2 regions of the Methylococcus sp. S1M genome follow, and region 2 is predicted to be linked to the other one. Evidence: predicted binding sites of a transcription regulator. Region 2 holds the regulator's gene; the other holds the start of a gene.
What was found. The regulator HrcA, encoded in region 2, represses chaperone genes, less so after heat shock. The targets are predictions, from matches to a motif close to TNTTAGCACTCNNNNNNNNNGAGTGCTAANA.
Positions count from the first base shown of each region.

Region 1: the regulator HrcA is predicted to act here: its motif matches at 2,383-2,413, upstream of groES (co-chaperone GroES).

Region 1 covers NZ_JBPDXO010000006.1:107,418-111,628, reverse strand. The annotation lists gene ACSHWJ_RS11755 (heavy metal translocating P-type ATPase) at 1-2,260, opposite strand, end outside; gene groES (co-chaperone GroES) at 2,476-2,766, shown strand; gene groL (chaperonin GroEL) at 2,829-4,211, shown strand, end outside.
Region 2 covers NZ_JBPDXO010000002.1:65,022-69,232, reverse strand. The annotation lists gene recN (DNA repair protein RecN) at 1-285, opposite strand, end outside; gene ACSHWJ_RS03995 (NAD(+) kinase) at 289-1,161, opposite strand; gene hrcA (heat-inducible transcriptional repressor HrcA) at 1,381-2,433, shown strand; gene grpE (nucleotide exchange factor GrpE) at 2,543-3,100, shown strand; gene dnaK (molecular chaperone DnaK) at 3,169-4,211, shown strand, end outside.

The DNA of each region.
Region 1 (4,211 bases), on a different contig from region 2:
TGGAAATGTCGCCGGTGAGCAAGGTCAGATCGGCGCTCTGTTTGGCGATGTCGGTGCCGTGACCGACCGCCAGTCCGACGTCGGCCGCGGCCAGGGCCGGGGCGTCGTTGATGCCGTCGCCGATCATGCCGACCCGCTCGCCGCGGTTCTGCAACTGGCGGATGATTTCCAGCTTGCGGCCCGGACGGGCGCCGGCCTCGATCCGGTCGATGCCGACCAGGGCGGCGATGTGCTCGGCGGCGGGCGCGACGTCGCCCGTCACCATGAGCGTATGCACGCCCCGCCGGTGCAGGCTGGCCACGGCCTCCGCGGCATCGGGTCGGGGCGGGTCGGCGACGCCGAGCACGGCGGCGGCGTGCCCGTCCAGTGCGACGAATACCGGCGTCTTGCCCTGCGCGCCCAGCTTCCGCGCCGCGTCGCCCAGGTTCCGGCCGCTCTCGATCTTGTGCCTGTCGAGCCAGCGCTGGTTGCCGATCAGCACTTCGTGACCCTCGACGATGGCGGCGATGCCCAGGCCGGGTTCGAGCCGGAACTCGGCCGGTTCGGGCCAGGCCAGACCCAATGTGGCGGCGTGCGCGAGGATGGCCTTGCCGATGAAGTGCTCGGAATGCGACTCCGCGGACGCAGCCAGCCGCAGCAGTCCGGCATCGTCCAGATCCGAGACGTTGGCGATGTCGGTGATTCTCGGCCTGCCCTCGGTGAGGGTGCCGGTCTTGTCGAACACGATGACGGTCAGGCCCGCTGCGGTTTCCAGGCTCTCGGCGTTACGGATGAAGATGCCGCGCCGCGCCGCTTGCCCGGTGCCGACCATCACGGCGGCCGGTGTCGCCAGCCCCAGCGCGCAAGGACAGGCCACCAGCAGCACGGTGACGGCATGGATGAGCGCGGTGCCGAATCCCGCGCCTGCCGCCATCCAGCCGAAGAAGGTGGCGCCGGATACCGCCATCACGGCGGGCACGAAAAAGGCCGACAGACGGTCGACCATGCGCTGAACGGGCAGCCGGCCGGTCTGCGCCTCGTCCAGGGTGTGCAGGAGACCCGCCAGGACGGTGTCCGCGCCCACCGCGCTGACCCGGATCTGCAGGGCTCCATCGCCATTGATGCTGCCGCCGGTGACGCGATGGCCGGTCCCTTTCACCACCGGCAGGCTCTCGCCCGTCACCATCGATTCGTCCACCGCCGACAGGCCGTGAACGACTTCGCCGTCGGCGGGGATGCGCTCGCCGGGTCGCACCAGCAGCCGGTCGCCGACCCGGATCTCCTCGATGGGGAGGCTCACCGGCCGCCCGCTCTGCAGCACCGTCGCCGTCAGCGGTTGCAGTTCCACCAGCTGGCGGATGGCCTGACCCGCTTGGCTGCGGGCCTTCTCTTCCAGATAGCGGCCCATGAGTACGAAGGACATCACACCTGCCGCGGCTTCGAAGTAATAGCCGCCGCGTCCGCTCGCCAGGGAGAAAAAGCTGTACGCGTAGGCCGCACCGACGCCGGCGGCGACCAGCGTGTCTGTGCTGACGGAACGGCGCCTCGCCGTTTGCCAGGCCCGGTCGAAGAACCCCCTTCCGCCTCCCAGCAGCAGCGGCGCCGACACCGCGAGCTGCACCCAGCCCATCAGCCGCGAGCGCGGTGCGAACAGGCCGATCAGGAAGGTCGGCAGGCTGAACACCAGAGACCAGAAGCAGTGCTGCCAGGTCTTGCCGATGCGGGTCGTCTCCCGCGCCAGCCAAACCCGGCGTTGCGCGACGCTGTCCATCGGCCGGGCCTGGTAGCCCCGCCGGCGCAAGGTCCCGGACAGTTCGTCCCAGCTCATCGACGTCAGCACCTGGGCGGTTTCCGTCGCGAAATTGACGCTGGCCGAAGCCACTCGCGGGTCACGGCGGAGCAGCATCTCGATCAGCAGCGCGCACGATACGCAAGTCATGCCTTCGACCGCAACATGGAATTCGTGCAGCGGCGCCGCAGGATTCGTCCCGGACCGGACGGCGGAGGGAAGCGTCGGCGACGATCCCAGGTTGTCCAGCAGCTTGCCGAAAAAGGACTGGAGATCGGCCGTCGTCACCGCCGTGGGATCGAAATGCACCGTCACCGATCCCAATGCCGGTACCACCCGGACCCGCCTCACCGCCGGGTGTTTCTGCAGCAGCACGCCGAAAATCCGGGTCCGCTCGACCTGCTTGCGCAGCGCGGGGACCACGATGCGCAGGCGGGAACGGGTCCGGTGGGCGACCTGGAAGCATTCGGGCGTCTTCGGTTCGGCGGCCATGCGTTGCGGGACCGAGGGCTGGAAGGGGAACCATTATAGCCCGGCAATACCTGAATCCGGCCACGCCACCATGAGGGCCGGGGGTATCCCCGCCGCTTGACACCCTCCCATCCGCCGCTATCATTTGGCACTCACTTCAAGTGAGTGCTAACAGCCTCGTCGTGGGCACCCTTGAGGGTTTCAGCCGATTTCATTTGGAAATTCAGGAGATTACCGTGAAAATTCGTCCTTTGCACGACCGAGTCATCATCAAACGTCTGGAAGAGGAACGCACCAGCGCAGGCGGAATCGTGATTCCCGACAGCGCTGCGGAAAAGCCCATGCGCGGCGAGATCCTGGCCGTTGGCAACGGCAAGGTGCTCGACAACGGTGAGGTGCGCGCACTGCAGGTCAAGGTGGGCGACAAGGTCCTGTTCGGCAAGTATGCCGGTACCGAGGTCAAGGTCGATGGCGAAGACGTGGTGGTGATGCGGGAGGACGACATCCTGGCCGTCCTCGAGAGCTGATCTCAAAGCTCCGCCCGCCCATTCCCAAGCCCTCATCAATCATCAATCGCAGGTAAATCCAAATGGCAGCTAAAGAAGTAAAGTTCAGCGACGATGCACGCACCCGCATGCTGCGCGGTGTCAACATTCTGGCGCACGCGGTGAAAGTCACCCTGGGTCCGAAAGGCCGTAACGTGGTGCTGGAAAAGAGCTTCGGTGCGCCCACCGTCACCAAGGACGGCGTGTCCGTGGCGAAGGAAATCGAGCTGTCCGACAAGTTCGAGAACATGGGGGCGCAGATGGTGAAAGAAGTCGCTTCGCAGACTTCTGACGTGGCCGGTGACGGCACCACCACGGCCACCGTGCTGGCGCAGTCGATCCTGACCGAGGGCCTGAAAGCCGTCGCCGCCGGCATGAATCCGATGGACCTCAAGCGCGGCATCGACAAGGCCGTCGCTGCGGCGGTCGACGAAATCCACGCCATGTCCGTGCCCTGCACCGACAGCAACGCGATCGCCCAGGTCGGCACCATTTCCGCCAACGCCGACGAATCCATCGGCAAGATCATCGCCGAGGCGATGGACAAGGTGGGCAAGGAAGGCGTCATCACGGTCGAGGATGGATCGGGGCTGGAGAACCAGCTCGACATCGTCGAGGGTATGCAGTTCGACCGCGGCTACCTGTCCCCCTATTTCATCAACAATCAGCAGAGCATGAGTGCCGAGCTGGAGAATCCCTTCATTCTCATCAACGAGAAGAAGATCTCCAATATCCGCGAACTGCTGCCGGTGCTGGAAGGGGTGGCGAAGGCCGGGCGCCCGTTGGTGATCGTCGCCGAGGACGTCGAAGGCGAGGCCCTGGCCACCCTGGTGGTCAACAACATGCGCGGCATCCTGAAGGTCGCAGCGGTGAAAGCGCCGGGCTTCGGTGACCGTCGTAAAGCCATGCTGGAAGACATCGCCGTACTGACCGGCGGCACCGTCATCTCCGAAGACATCGGCCTCAGCCTGGAGAAGGCGACCCTGGCCGATCTGGGTACCGCGAAGAAGGTCCAGATCACGAAGGAAAACACCACCATCATCGACGGCGCGGGTTCCAGCGAGGCCATCCAGGGCCGCGTGGCGCAGATCCGCAAGCAGATCGAGGACACCACCTCCGACTATGACCGTGAAAAACTGCAGGAACGTCTGGCCAAGCTGGCCGGCGGCGTCGCGGTCATCAAGGTCGGTGCGGCCACCGAAGTCGAAATGAAGGAAAAGAAGGCGCGCGTGGAAGATGCGCTGCACGCGACCCGGGCCGCCGTCGAAGAAGGCATCGTACCGGGCGGCGGCGTGGCCCTGATCCGGGCGCTGGCCAAGCTGCGCGACCTCAAGGGCGCGAACCACGACCAGGACGTCGGTATCAGCATCGCCCGCCGCGCGATGGAGGAACCGCTGCGGCAGATCGTCGCCAATGCGGGTGACGAG
Region 2 (4,211 bases):
AATCACGCAGGTATCTTCATCGGGTTCGGCCAGCTCGTTGTCGATGAGCCAGTCCCGGGCAGAAGGGGCATCGCCCAGATCGAAGCAGAGGCTGACTTCGCCCCGCTCCGCGCCCGGCCGTACCAGACCGGAGTCGGCCCGGTCGCCCAGTGCCAGTCCCAGAGCGGTGAGCAGGATGGACTTGCCGGCACCGGTCTCGCCTGTGAGCACGGTGAAGCCGGGGCGGAGGTCCAGATCGAGGGCGGATACCACCGCGAGGTCCCGTATGCTCAGGCTGGTCAGCATGGCTCAGCGGTTGCTCCAGTTGAGCTTGTGCCTCAGGATCTGGAAGAAATCGTAGTCCGTCGGGTGAAGGATACGGAAAGGCCGTTCCGCCTTGCGAATTTCGATGCGGTCCTCGATCCCGACGTCCGGGAAGGGGACGTTGTCGCAGCTTACCTGGGCGCGGAATTCCTTGTTCGGCCGGAAAGCGATCGTGACCAGGCTGTCGCCGGAAATGACGATGGGACGGTTGGACAGGGTGTGGGGGTTGATCGGCGCCAGTACCGTGGCATTGAGCGTGGGATAGAGGATCGGGCCTCCGGCCGACAGCGCATAGGCAGTTGAACCGGTGGGCGTGGAGACGATCAGCCCGTCGGAGCGCTGGGAATTCAGAAACACGCCATCGATGGCGGTTTCCAGTTCGATCATGCTGGTCGCGCTGCCACTGTGGACGACGACTTCGTTGATTGCGCTGCCTTGCGCGATGGTCTGCCCGTTCCGGATCAACCGGGCCGTCAGAGGGTAACGCTCCTCGGCGCGGCAGGCCCCGCTCAATATCGCATTGAGCTTGTCGACGGCCTCGTTGGGCGAGATGTCCACCAGGAATCCCAGCCGGCCCAGATTGATCCCCACGAGGGGAACGCCATGGGCGTAAAGGCTGCGGGCGGCTCCCAGCAAGGTGCCGTCCCCGCCGACGACGACGGCGATATCTGCCTGCCGTGCCAGTTCGGGCATCGTGCCGGTCCGGGCAGAACGCGGAAAAAGCCCCGCGCACCCGTGCTCCACCAGAATTTCGAGACCGGAAGTCAGCAGATAGGAGTGAATGGCGGCGAGCGTATCCGCTATCCGGGGAGCGTCCGGTTTTCCGATGAGCGCGATGGTGCGAAATTGCGATGGCATCCGCCAGAACTCGAGTGAGGAGGGGTTGAGAATTCGATGCCTTCAGGATCTTGATCAGGATTGGCAAGGCTCGGGGGCGACCGCCGGTCGAAGGGGGCGGATACCGCATTTTTGCCAAATGGTAGGACCTTCTTGACACTTTATCTAGGGGTTGTTAGCTTTTTGGCACTCCAATGGGCCGAGTGCTATTCCTAAAATTAAATCCTTTACGGAATTTCCGTGGCGAGTTTCCCAGAACTGAGCGAACGCGCGCAGCAACTCCTGAAGGCGCTGGTGGAGCGTTACATCGGCGAGGGTCAGCCTGTGGGTTCGCGCGTTCTCGCCCGGGATGCCGGCTTGAGTCCGGCAACGATACGCAACGTCATGGCCGATCTCGAGGAACTCGGCCTGATCACCTCGCCGCATACCTCGGCGGGGCGTCTGCCCACCGTGAGCGGCTATCGCCTGTTCGTCGATTCCCTGCTGACCGTGAAACCTCTGCATCAGGCCATCGTCGACCAGTTGTGGCTGGATCTGGAAAGCCGGGAAAACCCGCGCGATCTGCTGGAAACGGCTTCCAAGCTGCTGTCCGAGCTGACCCACATGGCTTGCATCATTTCCATGCCGAGGCGGGAAACCCTGGTGTTCCAGCACATCGAATTTCTCCCCCTCTCGGACAACCGGGTGCTGGCCATCCTGGTCACGAGTGACCAGGAAATCCACAACAAGATCATCCACACGCCCCACAAATTCAGTGCCGCGGAGTTGCAGACGGCGGCCAACTTCTTCAACGCCGTCTGCGGCGGCAAGGACATGGTTTCGGCCCGGGAGCATCTGCGCGCCGAGTTGGCGAAGGAACGCGACCGTTTGAGTGAACAGCTGTTGCAGGCGGGCGAGATCGCCGAACAGGCTCTGGCCGAGGGCGGGCGTTCCAGGAAGCCGTTCCTGGTGCGCGGGGAAACCAACCTCATGGATTTCGTCGAGCTGGCCGACGTCGACCGGCTGCGCGGTCTGTTCGAGGCGTTCCGGCAGAAAGAAAGCATCGTCGGCCTGCTCGATCGCTGCCTCGAGTCGCCCGGGGTGAAGATCATCATCGGAGAGGAGAGTGGTTTCCGGCCGCTGGAGCCCTGCAGCCTGGTGACGGCTTCCTATTCGGTCGACAACCGGGTGATGGGAGTACTCGGCGTGATCGGACCGACCCGGATGAAGTATGAACGGGTGATTCCGCTAGTGGACGTCACCGCGAAACTGGTGGGAGCGGCCTTGAATCAGCGGACGCTGGCCCCAACTTAGCATTGCCGGAGTCGTGACGGCAAAAGGACATCCGCCGCCCGCTCCCGCCGAGGGGCCGGGCGGTTTCATTTTTCCCGATCCAAACTCTATTAAACCCTGTAATCGGACTATGAGCGAAGAAGAATTGACCAACGGCCCCGGCCCGGAGCCTCAGCCGGAACCGCTGGAGGTGGAGAGCACACCCCTCGAAGCTGCGCCAGCCGCTGAGCCGGACAAGGCCCTGCTCGAGGCGCAGCAGCAGGCCAGCGAAAACTGGGACCGGTTCGTTCGGGCCCAGGCGGAAATGGAAAACCTGCGCCGCCGGCTGGAGAAAGACATCCAGAACGCCCACAAGTACGCGCTGGAAAAATTCGCCAAGGAGCTACTGCCGGTCATGGACAGCCTGGAGCTGGGCATCGCAGCTTCCACCGGCGATGCGCCCGACGTCGCCAAGCTCCGGGAAGGGGCGGAGCTGACCTTGAAGCAGTTCAAGAGCGTGTTTGAGAAATTCGGCATCGCGGTCGTCGATCCGCTCGGCGAGAAGTTCAATCCGGAGCAGCACCAGGCCATGGCCATGGAGCCGGCCGGGGAAGCCGAGCCAAACACGGTCGTCAAGGTCTTTCAGAAAGGCTATCTCCTGAACGACCGGCTGCTTCGGCCGGCGCTCGTCGTCGTGGCCCAGGCTTGAAATCCCCGAGATCGGCCTCACATAGCCTATAGGCTTTCAGAACAATCACTTATAAATCGGAGAAACCCATGGCAAAGATTATCGGGATCGACCTGGGCACCACCAACTCGTGTGTGGCCATCCTCGAGGGCGGCAAGCCCCGCGTGATCGAGAATTCCGAAGGTGCACGCACCACCCCCTCGATCGTCGCTTTCACTGCGGACAACGAGGTGTTGGTGGGGCAGTCCGCCAAGCGGCAGGCCATCACCAATCCGAAGAACACCTTGTTTGCGATAAAGCGGCTGATCGGTCGTCGCTACAAGGATGACGTCGTCCAGAAAGACATCAAGATGGTGCCTTATACGATCGTCGAAGCGGAGAACGGCGACGCCTGGGTGGAGGTCGGCGGAAAGAAGATGGCGCCACCGGAGATTTCGGCGCGCGTGCTGATGAAGCTCAAGAAGGACGCGGAGGCCTATCTGGGTGAAGAAGTCAAGGAAGCGGTCATCACCGTGCCGGCGTATTTCAACGACTCTCAGCGCCAGGCCACCAAGGACGCCGGCCGTATCGCCGGTCTGGATGTCAAGCGCATCATCAATGAGCCGACCGCGGCAGCGCTGGCCTATGGTATGGACAAGAGCCGCGGCGACCAGAAGATCGCGGTCTACGACCTGGGTGGCGGCACTTTCGACATCTCCATCATCGAGATCGCCGAAGTCGACGGCGAGCATCAGTTCGAGGTGCTGTCGACCAACGGCGATACCTTCCTCGGCGGCGAAGACTTCGATCTGCGCATCATCGAATACATCGTAGACGAGTTCCGTAAGGAACAGGGCATCGATCTGCACAACGATCCGCTGGCGCTGCAACGCCTGAAGGAGTCTGCCGAAAAGGCCAAGATCGAGCTGTCGTCCAGCCAGCAGACCGAGATCAACCTGCCCTACATCACGGCGGATGCGACCGGGCCCAAACACCTCAACGTCAAGCTCACCCGGGCCAAGCTGGAGGCGCTGGTGGAGGATCTGATCCTGCGCACCCGCGGTCCTTGTGAAACCGCGCTGAAGGATGCCGGTTTGAAGTCGGCCGACATCGATGAAGTCATCCTGGTCGGCGGTCAGACCCGGATGCCCAA